3 regions of the Anoxybacillus suryakundensis genome follow, and region 3 is predicted to be linked to each of the others. Evidence: riboswitches for the same ligand, from Rfam matches in the RefSeq annotation. Region 3 holds a riboswitch; each other region holds the start of a gene.
The links. Region 3 has a riboswitch for S-adenosylmethionine ahead of ASC42_RS08985 (methionine ABC transporter ATP-binding protein). Riboswitches for the same ligand answer to the same signal wherever they lie in the genome.
Positions count from the first base shown of each region.

Region 1: linked by a shared signal. The riboswitch ahead of mtnW (2,3-diketo-5-methylthiopentyl-1-phosphate enolase) and the one ahead of ASC42_RS08985 (methionine ABC transporter ATP-binding protein) in region 3 are both predicted to bind S-adenosylmethionine.
Region 2: linked by a shared signal. The riboswitch ahead of metK (methionine adenosyltransferase) and the one ahead of ASC42_RS08985 (methionine ABC transporter ATP-binding protein) in region 3 are both predicted to bind S-adenosylmethionine.

Region 1 is NZ_LIOK01000002.1:138,723-143,611, reverse strand. Features, by position in the region: gene ASC42_RS01970 (carbon-nitrogen family hydrolase) at 1-237, opposite strand, end outside; gene ASC42_RS01965 (pyridoxal phosphate-dependent aminotransferase) at 338-1,510, shown strand; SAM riboswitch class I at 1,600-1,709, shown strand; gene mtnW (2,3-diketo-5-methylthiopentyl-1-phosphate enolase) at 1,769-2,992, shown strand; gene ASC42_RS01955 (2-hydroxy-3-keto-5-methylthiopentenyl-1-phosphate phosphatase) at 2,989-3,645, shown strand; gene ASC42_RS01950 (methylthioribulose 1-phosphate dehydratase) at 3,642-4,250, shown strand; gene ASC42_RS01945 (1,2-dihydroxy-3-keto-5-methylthiopentene dioxygenase) at 4,264-4,800, shown strand; gene ASC42_RS01940 (DMT family transporter) at 4,809-4,889, opposite strand, start outside.
Region 2 is NZ_LIOK01000001.1:212,205-217,093, reverse strand. Features, by position in the region: gene ASC42_RS01035 (N-acetylmuramoyl-L-alanine amidase) at 1-620, opposite strand, end outside; gene pckA (phosphoenolpyruvate carboxykinase (ATP)) at 738-2,324, opposite strand; SAM riboswitch class I at 2,499-2,607, shown strand; gene metK (methionine adenosyltransferase) at 2,729-3,934, shown strand; gene asnB (asparagine synthase (glutamine-hydrolyzing)) at 3,996-4,889, shown strand, end outside.
Region 3 is NZ_LIOK01000010.1:61,288-66,176, reverse strand. Features, by position in the region: gene ASC42_RS09000 (O-acetylhomoserine aminocarboxypropyltransferase/cysteine synthase family protein) at 1-318, shown strand, start outside; gene ASC42_RS08995 (response regulator transcription factor) at 358-957, opposite strand; gene ASC42_RS08990 (hypothetical protein) at 1,343-1,816, shown strand; SAM riboswitch class I at 2,148-2,253, shown strand; gene ASC42_RS08985 (methionine ABC transporter ATP-binding protein) at 2,325-3,353, shown strand; gene ASC42_RS08980 (methionine ABC transporter permease) at 3,343-4,011, shown strand; gene ASC42_RS08975 (MetQ/NlpA family ABC transporter substrate-binding protein) at 4,029-4,853, shown strand.

The DNA of each region.
Region 1 (4,889 bases), on a different contig from region 3:
ACCGACGATATGCACATCGTACGTGCGGGCAAGTTCGGAAAGAAACGATTTTGCCTCTTCGCCGTTTTCGTCAGCGATATGAGCAAGTCTCGTTAAATCATAGCCTGTCGTCCATAGTTCAGGCAAAACGACGACGTCAACGTCACGAGCGATTTGTTCGATGTAGCGCAAGGCGGTTTGTTTATTTTTTTCGGGTGTTCCAAACGCAATGTCCATTTGTATGCAAGCGATGTTCATATCATTCACCTCAACAAAAAATTTTCTTTACATTTTGATTTTTACGATATATGATACTTGACTAGAATTTCAACCTTTTTGTGAAGTAGGTGTGAAAAAAATGAACATATTTCCACAATCGAACGTGTTACAACAACTACCGAAGCAATTTTTTGCGTCGCTTGTGCAAAACGTACAGGCGGTCATCGCTGAAGGGCACGATGTCATTAATCTCGGACAAGGAAATCCCGATCAGCCGACGCCCGCACATATTGTGCGCGCGATGCAACAGGCGGTGGCAAAGCCGATGTATCATAAATATTCGCCGTTTCGCGGCTATTCGTTTTTCAAAGAGGCGGTGGCGACGTTTTATAAGCGTGAATACGGGGTGACGGTTGACCCGGAAAAAGAAGTCGCTATTTTATTTGGCGGAAAAGCAGGGCTTGTCGAAATGCCGCTTTGTTTATTAAATTCAGGTGATGTCGTCCTCGTTCCCGATCCCGGTTATCCGGACTATTGGTCGGGAGTCGTGCTTGCGCGGGCGCGCATGGAAATGATGCCGCTGCGGGCGGAAAACAGCTTTTTGCCCGCTTACGATGAGCTACCGAAAGACGTCGTTCGCGAGGCAAAATTGATGTTTTTAAACTATCCGAACAATCCGACAGGCGCGACAGCAACGGAATCGTTTTTTCAAGAAACCGTTTCATTTGCGGAAAAACATCATATCGCTGTCGTGCACGATTTCGCATACGGAGCGATTGGCTTTGATGGGAAAAAGCCGGTCAGCTTTTTACAAGTTGAAGGGGCAAAAGACGTCGGCATTGAAATTTATACGTTTTCGAAAACGTACAATATGGCAGGGTGGCGCATCGGCTTTGCGGTCGGCAACGAAAGCATGATTGAAGCAATCCACGTACTCCAAGACCATTTGTACGTCAGCATGTTCGGTGCTATTCAAGAAGCGGCAGCAGTCGCGCTACTCGAGTCGCAACAGTGCGTCGCCGAGCTTGTCGCCACGTATGAAGCAAGGCGAAATACGTTTATTCATGCTTTGCGTGACATCGGTTGGGACGTCCAAGCGCCAGCAGGTTCGTTTTTCGCTTGGCTTCCGGTGCCGAACGGTTATACGTCAGAAACATTTGCTGACCTGTTGCTTAAACAAGCGCACGTGGCGGTCGCTCCGGGGATCGGGTTTGGTGAACATGGGGAAGGCTATGTGCGCACAGGGCTACTGACGAGCGAAGACAGGCTAAAAGAAGCGGCTTGGCGCATCGGACAACTGCAACTTTTTTAAAAAATGATTGACAAATGCCACATGTGCTGTCATAATTCGAAGTAAATTTATGAAAAACGAACCATTCAAAAAATTTCATACATTGCGAATTCTTATCAAGAGTAGGCGGAGGGACGAGCCCGATGAAGCCCGGCAACCGACTTAAACAGCTGTTTAAGCACGGTGCTAATTCTCGCAGCAATACGCTGAGAGATAAGAAGAGACGAACAATTAGCCTCTTCTTATGAAGAGGTTTTTTATTTGTAAAGGGGTGGACATATGATTACCGCAACGTATTTGATTCATGACGACAAAGATTTAGCGAAAAAAGCAGAAGGTATCGCGCTTGGACTGACTGTCGGGTCGTGGACTGATTTACCGCAACTGGAACAAGAACAGTTAAAAAAACATAAAGGGATCGTTCAGTCGATTGAAGAGCTAGAGGAAGACGAGCGTGTCAATACGTTTTTTGGAAAGAGACTAAAACGTGCGCTTGTGCGCATTTCGTATCCGAGCGTCAATTTTAGTGCCGATTTGCCTGCCATTTTGACAACGACATTTGGCAAATTGTCGCTTGACGGAACGATTAAACTGATTGACTTAACGTTTTCCGACGAACTGAAGCGCGCATTCCCTGGTCCGCGCTTTGGGATTGACGGCATTCGCGAAAAACTTGGCGTCTTTCACCGTCCGCTTGTCATGAGCATTTTTAAAGCGGTGATTGGGCGTGATTTACAATACGTCACCGAACAATTGAAGCTGCAAGCGCTCGGTGGCGTTGATCTTGTGAAAGACGATGAAATTTTATTTGACAACGACTTGACGCCGTTTGACAAGCGCATCGTGGCAGGAAAACAAGCGCTTCAGGAAGTGTACGAACAAACAGGGCATCGGACGTTATATGCGGTGAACTTAACCGGAAAAACGTTTCAGTTAAAAGAAAAAGCGAAGAAAGCAGCGGAGCTTGGCGCGGACGTATTATTGTTTAACGTGTTTACATATGGACTTGATGTGTTGCAAGCGCTTCGTGAAGATGATGACATTCGTTTGCCGATTATGGCGCATCCGTCGTTTAGCGGAGCGGTCGCCTCATCGCGCGTATATGGCGTAAGCTACGCTTTGCTTCTTGGAAAACTGTTGCGCATGGCAGGGGCGGACTTTTCACTCTTCCCATCACCGTACGGAAGCGTTGCGCTTGAAAAAGAACAAACGGTTGCGATTCGCGATGAATTAACGAAAGAAGAACCGTTTTTGCGCGCGTTTCCTGTCCCATCTGCCGGCATTCATCCGGGGCTTGTGCCGCTTCTTGTGCGCGACTTTGGCATCGACTCTGTCATTAACGCAGGCGGTGGCGTGCACGGGCATCCGAGCGGAGCGGTCGGCGGCGGGCAAGCGTTTCGCGCTGCTGTCGAAGCGGTGCTTGCTGGGCGTTCGCTTCATGAGGCAGCGAAAGAACATGAAGCATTAAAACAAGCGCTTGACTTATGGGGAAGTGCATCATGAAGCCAGTCATTTTTTGCGACTTTGACGGGACGATTACGTTAAACGATAACATTATTGCTTTAATGAAACAGTTTGCTCCGCCGGAGTGGGAAGCGATCAAAGACGATATACTCGCCCAAACATGTTCCGTACAACAAGGGGTCGGGCGCATGTTTTCGCTGTTGCCGACGACGTTGAAAGAAGACATCGTGCAATTTTTGCTTGATACCGCACGCATTCGCGACGGATTTTCCGATTTTGTCGCGTTTACGAACGAACGACAAATCCCGCTTTATATTGTGAGCGGCGGCATTGACTTTTTCGTGTATCCACTTCTTCACGGACTCGTTGAAAAAGAGCGTATTTTTTGTAACAGCGCCGATTTTAGCGGGGAAACGATTCGCATTACGTGGCCGTATGCGTGCGATGAACATTGTCAAAACGGCTGCGGCTGCTGCAAGCCGTCGCTTCTTCGCAAACTTGCACCAAAAGGGGCAAAAACGATCGTCATTGGCGACTCCATTACCGACTTGGCAGCAGCCAAACTAGCCGATCACGTCATGGCGCGCGACTTTTTGCTTGAAAAATGCCGTGAGCTCCACTTGCCGCATACGCCGTTTACGACGTTTTTTGATGTCATTGACGTGTTAAAAGAAAGCGAGGTGATCGCGTGAGACAACAAAAATGGGTAGAGCTTGCCGAGGTGAAACGAGAGCTAGCGGCGCGCGACTGGTTTATGGGGACGAGTGGCAACTTGTCGATAAAAGTGAGCGATGAGCCGCTTACGTTTCTTGTCACTGCGAGCGGAAAAGATAAGCGAAAAGAGACGGCGGAAGATTTTTTACTTGTCGGTGCCGACGGACAGCCAGCGGAGGCGACGCACTTGAAACCGTCAGCCGAGACGCTTCTTCACGTTAAAATTTACAATAAAACGAACGCCGGTTGTGTGCTTCATGTCCACACCGTCGACAATAACATTATTTCCGAATGGTACGGCGAAGAAGGGGAGGTCATTTTTACAAATCAAGAAATGATTAAAGCGTTCGGCTTATGGGAAGAAGATGCGGCGTTTCGCATTCCGATTATTCCGAATTTCGCTCATATTCCGACGTTAGCAAAAGCGTTTGCCGACCATGTTCATGAAGATCGAGGAGCAGTGCTTATTCGCAACCACGGCGTGACCGTATGGGGAAAAGATGCGTTTGAAGCGAAAAAGTTTTTAGAAGCTTGCGAGTTTTTATGTCAGTACTATGTAAAATTACTACTTTTAAAACGATAAGGGGGAGTATGGTATGGCAGTTATTAAAGTGCGCAACACAGGTGAAGTGATTGAAGGAAAGGAAAACGTTGCAGCGTTTTTAAATAAGCAAGGAGTGTTATATGAACATTGGGATGCAAAGAAACTTCCCGCTCATCTACAAAACAAATTTGTATTAACAGACGAAGAAAAAGCGCACATTTTAGCAGCGTTTCAAACAGAAATTGAAGATTTAGCAAAACGAAGAGGCTATCAAGCGTGGGATGTTGTTGCCCTCTGCGAACAAACGCCAAATTTAGAAGAGCTATTGAAAAAATTTGAACAAGTGCATACGCATACAGAAGACGAAGTGCGGGCGATTGTTGCTGGTCATGGCATTTTCGTTATTAAAGGAGATGAACAAACAGGCTACTTTGACGTTGAGCTTGAAGCGGGCGATGTCATTTCTGTTCCAGAAGGAAACCCACATTTCTTTACATTAATGGACGACCGCCAAGTTGTTGCCGTTCGGTTGTTTATTGATCCATCTGGTTGGGTAGCACATCCATACGAGGAAAAAGAAGGGGTGTAACGCCCCTTCTATTTTTTTGTGAACAAAATGACGCCTGCAATCGTAATGAATGAACCGATCCATTGCGGTGCGGTGAACATTTCGCCAAG
Region 2 (4,889 bases), on a different contig from region 3:
GTTCGTGGATTGATGTCTGGATTTAGACGAAGTAACGTTTTTACACTTACCCCTGTTTTTTGGCTAATTGCCCATAACGTATCTCCTTGTTGAACGGTATATTGTTTTACTTCTTCTTTGATCTGAACAGTGACGTTTTCTTTTTCATTTAGTACTTCTAAGTAGTTAAAGCACGGACATTGTTTCCATTCATATCCTTTCAGCTCGTTATGTCCTTTTACGTCTTTATAGTTCGGCATGATGCTGACAAGTGTTTTGTATAATGCTTTCAATGATTGTTTTTGCTCATTTGTCGGTTGTTGTGTGCGAAAATCCCCTGTTAAACAAATGCCAATGCAGTATGAGTTATGATTACCAACATGGTAGCTAATTGTTTCTAAATCGTTGCAAAAATGAATCGTTCCGTCTTGTTCGATAACAAAATGGTATCCGATTCCTGGCCACCCCTTGCTAACATGATAATTAGCAAATGCAAATGCCGAGCCTGTTTTCGTTAAACTATGATGAATAATAATATGTGTTTTTTGCTGCAATGTTGTTTTTTTGTACGACTGTCCAGAACGAGTAGGGAGAAGATGACGTACATCTTTTAATTGCGGGAGAGCAAATAGTCCATTCATTTTGTATCCTCCTTTTGTTCACTTCTATACACTACTATATGTTTCATAGTAAAAATGGTTTGTACGAAGTCATTAAAAATAAAAAAAGCTGCCGAATAAGCAGGCAGCTTTTGTCATTTATCCAATTGGTCCACCGAACTGTTCAATGCGTGGATCAACGTTTTTGAATTTCTTGAAGTTTTCGCGGAACTTCGCCGCAAGCTCTTTTGCTTTTTGTTCGTACTCTGCTTGATCCGCCCATGTACTTTTTGGTTGTAGCACTTCATCAGGAACACCTGGGACGTGAAGTGGAATGTGTAATCCAAAAATAGGATCTTGAACGGTTTCGACGTTATTTAACTCTCCTTCTAACGCTGCTTTCACCATCGCGCGCGTATACGACAGCTTCATTCGTTCACCAACGCCGTATCCACCACCAGTCCAACCAGTGTTCACTAAAAAGACTTGAACGTCGTGAGCATCGATTTTTTGTCCGAGCATGTCTGCATATCGTGTTGCTGGAAGCGGTAAAAACGGCGAGCCGAAGCATGTAGAGAACGTTGCTTCTGGTGCTGTAATCCCGCGCTCTGTACCTGCTAACTTGCTTGTATACCCGCTTAAGAAATGATACATTGCTTGCTCTTTTGTGAGTTTGCTAATTGGTGGCAATACACCGAACGCATCTGCTGTTAAAAAGACGATTGTATGCGGGTGGCCAGCAACGCTTGGCTGAACGATGTTATCCATCGCTTCAAGCGGGTATGCGGCACGTGTATTTTCAGTTAACGTCGCATCGTCATAGTTTGGTATGCGCGTATCTGGGTCAATCATGACGTTTTCTAATACAGAACCGAAGCGAATCGCGTCAAAAATTTGTGGCTCTTTTTCACGTGATAAGTTAATGCACTTAGCATAACATCCGCCTTCAATATTAAAGACACCGTTGTTTGACCAACCGTGCTCATCATCGCCAATTAAGCGACGGTTTGGATCGGCAGAGAGCGTCGTCTTTCCTGTGCCTGATAAACCGAAAAAGAGCGCGACATCTCCTTCTTGACCAACGTTTGCTGAACAGTGCATCGGGAAGATTCCTTGCTCTGGCAATAAGAAGTTCATGACGGAGAAAATTGATTTTTTCATTTCACCTGCATATTCTGTCCCACCAATTAGCACAGTGCGACGTTCAAACGAGATGATAATAAATGTTTCTGAACGCGTGCCGTCAACAGCTGGATCGGCTTTAAATGTTGGAGCAGAAATGACTGTAAATTGTGACTCATGCGCTTGTAATTCTTCCGTTGTTGGACGAATGAATAACTGATGGGCGAATAAGTTATGCCAAGCAAATTCGTTGACAACTTGAATTGGCAAACGATAAGCTGGATCAGCGCCTGCAAAGCCATTAAATACAAACAATTCTTCTTTTGTCATTAAATAATCGATCACTTTGTTGTAAAGTTTATCAAATACTTCCTCAGAAATTGGTTGATTGACAGTTCCCCAATCAATTTTATGTTTAACAGATGGCTCTTCGACAATATATTTATCTTTCGGGGAGCGACCTGTATATTTTCCTGTTGTTGCACAAATCGCTCCTGATAAAGTAAGAATGCCTTCTTTCCGAGTTAATACTTTCTCTACTAGTCGTGGTACAGATAAGTTATGAAAAACCCCATCCCTTTGTAAGAGTGTCGATAATTTGTTTGTCAGTTCAATGGAATTCATTGGACAAAACCTACCTTTGTTTGATTTATCTTTATGTAAAAAGTATAACACATTTTAATAAATAGTCCATACTAATTAGCGTATTTTTCTTGAATTTATTTTCAAAATCATTACAGTAGAAAAAACGTTGACTCGCTGATGATATATGTGATATGATGCTGAGATGAACGGATACTCTTATCCCGAGTTGGTGGAGGGAGACAGGCCCGATGAAACCCAGCAACCGTCACGTATGTGAAAAGGTGCTAACCTGTGGCAAGGGAACGCCCTTGAACGATAAGAGTGAAAGGCGCAGACAAATGCAAAAACCTTTCCTCTGAAGGAAAGGTTTTTTTCACGATAGACCATAATAAGAGGGATGAGTACCGTATCATTTGTCATTATTATTGAGGAGGAATGTTTGAATGCCTAAACGTCGTCTGTTTACATCTGAATCTGTAACGGAAGGGCATCCGGATAAAATTTGTGACCAAATTTCCGATGCGATTTTAGATGCGATTTTAGCGAATGATCCAAATGCGCGTGTTGCGTGTGAAACGAGCGTAACAACAGGGCTTGTTTTAGTGAGCGGGGAAATTACAACATCTACATATGTAGATATTCCGAAAATTGTCCGTGAAACGATTCGTGAAATTGGCTATACGCGCGCAAAATACGGCTTTGATGCAGATACGTGCGCTGTATTAACATCAATTGATGAGCAATCTCCAGATATTGCGATGGGTGTTGACAAAGCGTTAGAAGCTCGTGAAGGGCAAATGACAGATGAAGAAATCGAGGCGATCGGTGCAGGTGACCAAGGATTAATGTTTGGCTTCGCGTGCAACGAAACGAAAGAGCTTATGCCGCTTCCAATTTCGCTCGCACATAAACTTGCGCGCCGTCTAGCTGAAGTGCGTAAAGAAGATATCTTACCTTATTTACGTCCAGACGGAAAAACGCAAGTGACAGTGGAGTATGATGAAAACGGCAAACCTGTACGTATCGATACGATCGTTGTTTCTACACAACATCATCCAGAAATTACACAAGATCAAATTGTACGCAACATTAAAGAGCATGTCATTCAACCTGTTGTTCCAGCGGAGTTGATCGATGAAAACACAAAATATTTCATTAACCCAACAGGTCGTTTCGTGATCGGTGGTCCACAAGGTGATGCAGGGTTAACAGGACGCAAAATTATCGTTGACACGTACGGTGGTTATGCTCGTCACGGTGGTGGAGCATTCTCAGGAAAAGACCCAACGAAAGTAGACCGTTCGGCAGCATATGCCGCTCGTTACGTAGCGAAAAACATCGTTGCAGCAGGTCTTGCAGATAAATGTGAAGTGCAGTTAGCGTATGCGATCGGTGTGGCGCAACCAGTATCAATTTCCATTGATACGTTCGGCACAGGTAAAGTATCTGAAGATGTATTAATTGAAGTGGTGCGCAACAATTTTGACCTTCGCCCAGCAGGAATCATTAAAATGCTTGATCTTCGCCGTCCAATTTACAAACAAACAGCTGCTTACGGTCACTTTGGTCGCACAGATATTGATCTTCCTTGGGAGCGTACTGATAAAGCGGAAGCGTTAAAACAACAAGCGTTACAGTTAGCGAAGTAAGAAAAGGGAGAGAGTTACGTCATGTAGCTCTCTCTATTTGTTAGTGAAACGGGGTGAAAACATGTGTGGCTTTGTTGGAGTGATATATGATCAACCAAATCAAATATGCGGTGAATGGAAACAAACGTTTCGTCAGATGAATGATGCGATTATTCATCGTGGACCAGATGACGAGGGATATTTTTTCGATGAGCATGTGCATTTTGCTTTTCGTCGTCTGAGCATTATTGATTTAGAGGCAGGTCATCAGCCGCTTTCCTATGAAAATGATCGATATTGGATTATTTTTAATGGAGAAATCTACAACTATATTGAATTGCGCGAGCAACTTGAGCAAAAAGGATATAAATTTACGACACATTCAGATACAGAAGTTATTTTAGCGTTATATGCTGAAACAAAAGAGGCTTGTGTTCAACAATTGCGCGGTATGTTTGCTTTCGTCATTTGGGATAAAGAAGAAAAAATAGTATTTGCTGCACGCGATCCGTTTGGTATTAAGCCATTTTTTTATACGATTGAAGATGATCGTCTTCTCGTTGCTTCGGAAAAGAAAAGCCTCTTATTAGCAATTGATGGAGATATCAACAGAGAAGCACTCCATCATTATTTAACGTTTCAATATGTGCCAGAGCCACTTACAATGACAGCAAATATTTGTAGACTGAAGCCTGGGCATTATATCATGAAAAAAATTGGCGAGCAACCAATGTTTGTTCGTTATTTTACACCAACATTTATGCCGATCCATCAATCAGAAGAAAAGTGGATTAGTGATATTCGTGATGCGCTATTCAAATCCATTGAAGTGCATATGCGTAGCGATGTGCCTGTCGGTTCTTTTTTATCCGGTGGGATTGATTCCTCACTTGTTGTTGCAATAGCTAAACAATTTCATCCGCAGCTCGAGACGTTTTCGGTTGGATTTGCTCGAGAAGGGTTTAGTGAAATAGAT
Region 3 (4,889 bases):
AAAAAATATATGCCAAAGGGGGCAGGAGCTGTCGTTGTTTTCGGCATTCAAGGCGGTCGTGAAGCGGGGGCGACATTGATTAACAACGTTAAACTTTGGTCGCATGTCGCCAACGTCGGCGATGCAAAAAGTTTAATTATTCATCCAGCGAGCACGACGCATCAACAACTGAGCGGAGAAGATTTACAAGCGTCTGGTGTAACAGAAGATATGATTCGTTTATCAGTCGGAATCGAAAACGTGGACGATTTAATTGAAGACTTAGAACAGGCAATTGAAGCGGCGACAGGTATTCGTTCTGTATATTCGCAAGTGTAGGTATGAAAGGTGCTAGTTATATATTTCGACTAGCACCTTTCATTTTATGAGTTGTAACCGTAGCGCTTCCGCAACCGCTCCAGTTCGTGACGAAACCTTTAGTTTTTCGAAAATACAAGAAAGGTGACGTTCTACTGTTCGTTTGCTTATCATTAGCTGTTCGCTAATTTGTGTACTCGTTTGATCATCCGCTAACATTTGTAATATATCGATTTCCATGTTTGTTAAACCGTGCTTTGTTAAATACGCAGTTTCATTATCCGCTAAAAAAAGTTTTTCTCCTTCGTTGCTGTATCGGATCACATGTGCTAAATGAGTGGAAACTTTTTCTTTTGACAATACGCCGGATACACCTGCTTCGTACGCAGATAAGGCGAGCGGTGGATAGTTGCATAGCATAATGATATTTATCGTGGGATGTGTCTCCTTCACATTTTTTACCCAGTCCCATGCTTTTGCTATGTGCATGTGTACATTTATTACAATGACGTCTGGTACATGTATATGTATGAGAGTATCTAGTGAATCAAGACAAGAAACAGAACCGATAACTGTTATGTTACTTTCGTTTTCCAATAATTTTTCCAACCCAAGCAAATAGATAGGATCAGAATCAATAAGCAATGTACGAATAGTCATGCGATTTCCCCTCCATTATTTTTTACTAGATTCTACTTCATTTAATAAACTTTGTCATTTATTTTGAAGAAATTGGCGGATTTTCGCCAAAAAATTGGCGGAAAATACGGATTTTTTTCTTTTCTATTTTTGGTAAAATGAAAATAGCTGATCAGCTATTTTTGGGAGAAGAAGCGGAGGAGTATGAGCAATGTATAAGTTGAGATAAAGAACGTCCGATTTTTATACAATATGTTGTACCTATGGTGAGTAATCAGCTAAATAAAAATTCCTGCTTATATTCATGATACCGATGTTTAACTGGCGCTAATGTACAAGTCTATCTCATTATGGACAAGTAGCGGAGAACTAGCATTACAATTGGACTATGTGAGGAGAGAAAATAATGAAAAGGCAATTTAGAAGGCTTATTTTAGTTGCTACCCTAGCACTAACTGCTACTCTGTTATTAGATGGTTTTTTTGGGTCGTTAATTACTACTGAAGCTAGTACGCTCCCGAAACGAGTATATAAAGAGGGGAATGTAACAATTACAGTTACTCCTGCAGTAGGGAGTTCAATAGCAAAATTAAGCAATTCAAAATCAAAAATTGCTCCACTTGATACGATTGTCCGAGGAAATAAAGAAACAAAAACGGTTCAGAGTATGTATGGTACAGTGACGATGACAGTTACGTACGATCGAAATCTAACGACTAAGACTTCTACTATTACGGGGATTTATTCTTTAGAAAACACTGATTCTTACTTAAAATTAGTTGATAAATGGTATACCTCTAGTGTTGCACAAGCTGACTACTATGACTCCTTTCATAAAGTGTACGTAACGATTAAAATTACAAAAGAAGAATGTAATTAAAGGATCCGTTTGTCATGTAACTATGTATGCCTACAATTGGAAAGTTTAACTTCATTTTTTGAACTGAAGAGGCTGATCTAAAACGCTAATGCGTTTTGGGTAAGCCTCTCACACTGTTTACATAACAAAAGCAGAGGGTTGTTCGTAGCCCGACATCCTAGGAGTAGCGATTCCTCAATGATATATATATTCAGTTCACTTAATCATGACGGGAAATAGTTGAAAAAATTTTTATTGACACCGTCCTTCTTTTGATGATATACTCACTTTCGTAGTTTAAAAATGTCCTTGAATGCATTAAAACGTTAACTGAATAAAGCGTTTAAAAGCGCTCTTATCAAGAGAGGTGGAGGGATGTGCCCGATGAAACCCGGCAACCGTCAGTGCTGCTGAAATGGTGCCAATTCACACAAAGCGTTTGCTTTGGGAGATAAGAGACAGAATGGATGATGACGCCTTTCTGTTCTCTTGAGCAGAAAGGCTTTTTTCATGGAAGGAAGGTGACAGCATGATTACTTTATCAAACGTAACGAAAGTATATAAAGCGGCAAGTGGACATGTGACGGCGGTTGATCATGTAAACTTGCATATCGAACAAGGAGAAATTTTCGGCATCATCGGTTATAGTGGAGCAGGGAAAAGTTCCCTCATTCGATTGCTAAATGGACTAGAAAAGCCGACAAGTGGTGAAGTCATTGTCGATGGAAAAGATATGGGGAAAATTAGTGGGAAACAATTACGACAAGCGCGTCAGCAAATTGGAATGATTTTTCAACACTTTAATTTACTTTGGTCGCGAACGGTGCGCGAAAACATTGCTTTTCCGTTAGAAATTGCGGGTGTACCGAAAGAAGAACGAATGAAACGCGTCGATGAACTCATTCAACTCGTCGGTTTGCAAGGAAGAGAACATGCGTATCCGTCACAACTGAGCGGGGGGCAAAAGCAGCGTGTCGGCATTGCGCGCGCATTAGCGAACAACCCGAAAGTGTTATTATGTGATGAAGCAACGTCGGCGCTTGATCCGCAAACGACCGATTCCATTTTAGATTTGCTTGTTGATATTAACAAACGCCTCGGCTTAACGATCGTATTAATTACACACGAAATGCACGTTATTCGTAAAATTTGTGATCGTGTAGCGGTAATGGAAAACGGAAAAATTGTCGAAATGGGCGAAGTGCTTCACGTGTTCCGTAAGCCAGAACAACCGATTACGAAACGATTTGTTCAGCAAGTGACGGAGCCGGAGGAAACAAAAGAAGCGATGTTGCATCTTCTTGAACGTTATCCGAACGGCCAAGTTGTCCAGCTTACGTTTGTCGGCGAAGCGGCTGAGCAACCGCTCATTACACAACTTATTCGCCAATTCGATTTGAATATAAATATTTTACAAGGGAAAATTTCACAAACGCATCACGGTTCATACGGGGTGTTGTTCATTCACTTAGATGGTGCGAATGGAGAAGTTGAGCGAGCGCTCGCTTTTATTCGCCAGCAAGAAGTTGAAGTGGAGGTGTTGGCGAATGTCCAATGAACTATTTCCGAACGTCGTTTGGGAAAAAATATGGGCGGCAACGATGGAGACGTTGTATATGACCGCTATTTCTGTTGCAGCAACATTTGTGCTCGGTATTTTACTTGGGTTGTTGTTGTTTCTAACGTCTAAGGGAAACATATGGGAAAATCGTTTGATTAACGGTGTGATCGCATCGTTCGTCAATATTTTCCGTTCCATCCCGTTCATTATTTTAATTATTTTGCTCATTCCGTTTACAAAGCTCGTTGTCGGCACGATTCTTGGAGCGAATGCTGCGCTACCAGCGCTCATTATTGGTGCTGCACCGTTTTATGCACGCATGGTTGAAATTGCGCTTCGTGAAATTGATAAAGGTGTCATTGAAGCGGCAAAAGCGATGGGAGCGACGACAACAACAATCATTTGGAAAGTGCTTCTTCCAGAAGCGCTCCCTGCCCTTGTATCTGGGATTACGGTAACAGCAATCGCGCTCGTTGGTTACACAGCGATGGCAGGAGTTGTTGGTGCTGGGGGGCTTGGAAACTTAGCGTATTTAGAAGGATTTCAACGCAACAATAACGACGTTACATTTGTTGCGACAGTGCTCATTTTAATCATCGTCTTTATTATTCAGTTTATTGGTGACTTTGTCACTTCTAAAATAGATAAACGATAAAAAGGAGGAAGAAACAGATGAAAAAATGGATTTCTTTACTTGTTGCTGCAGTTGTTGTATTAGCGCTTGCTGCTTGCGGAAACAGCGAAAGTGCGGAAGAAAAGACGAATAAGCTTGTCGTTGGGGCATCAAACGTGCCACATGCGGAAATTTTAGAACAAGCAAAACCGATTTTAAAAGAAAAAGGTATTGAATTAGAAATTGTGACATTCCAAGATTACGTATTACCGAACAAAGCGTTAGCGGATAAAGAGTTAGATGCAAACTATTTCCAACACATTCCTTATTTAGAAGCACAAATGAAAGAACATGGCTATGACTTTGTAAATGCTGGTGGTATTCATATTGAGCCAATCGGCGTATACTCTAAAAAATATAAAAGCCTTGAAGAGCTACCAAACGGTGCGAAAATTATTATGAGCAACTCGGTTGCTGACCACGGTCGCATTTTATCGATGCTTGAAGAAAAAGGGTTAATTAAGTTAAAAGAAGGTGTCGACAAAACGAAAGCAACTGTTGATGATATCGTTGAAAATCCGAAAAATTTAGTGTTTGAAGCAGATGTCGAAGCTGGATTGCTTCCACAAGTATATAAAAACAACGAAGGAGATGCAGTATTAATTAACGCAAACTATGCGTTAGATGCTGGTTTAGATCCAGCAAAAGATCCGATTGCGGTTGAATCGCCAGAAAACAACCCATACGTGAACATTATTGCCGTTCGCAAAGGTGACGAAAAACGTAAAGAAATTCAAACGCTTGTAGAAGTATTGCAATCAAAAGACATTCAAGACTTCATTTTACAAAAGTATAATGGCGCAGTTATTCCAGCGACAAAATAAGGATGTCCAATCGGGCATCCTTTTATATTTTTTGAA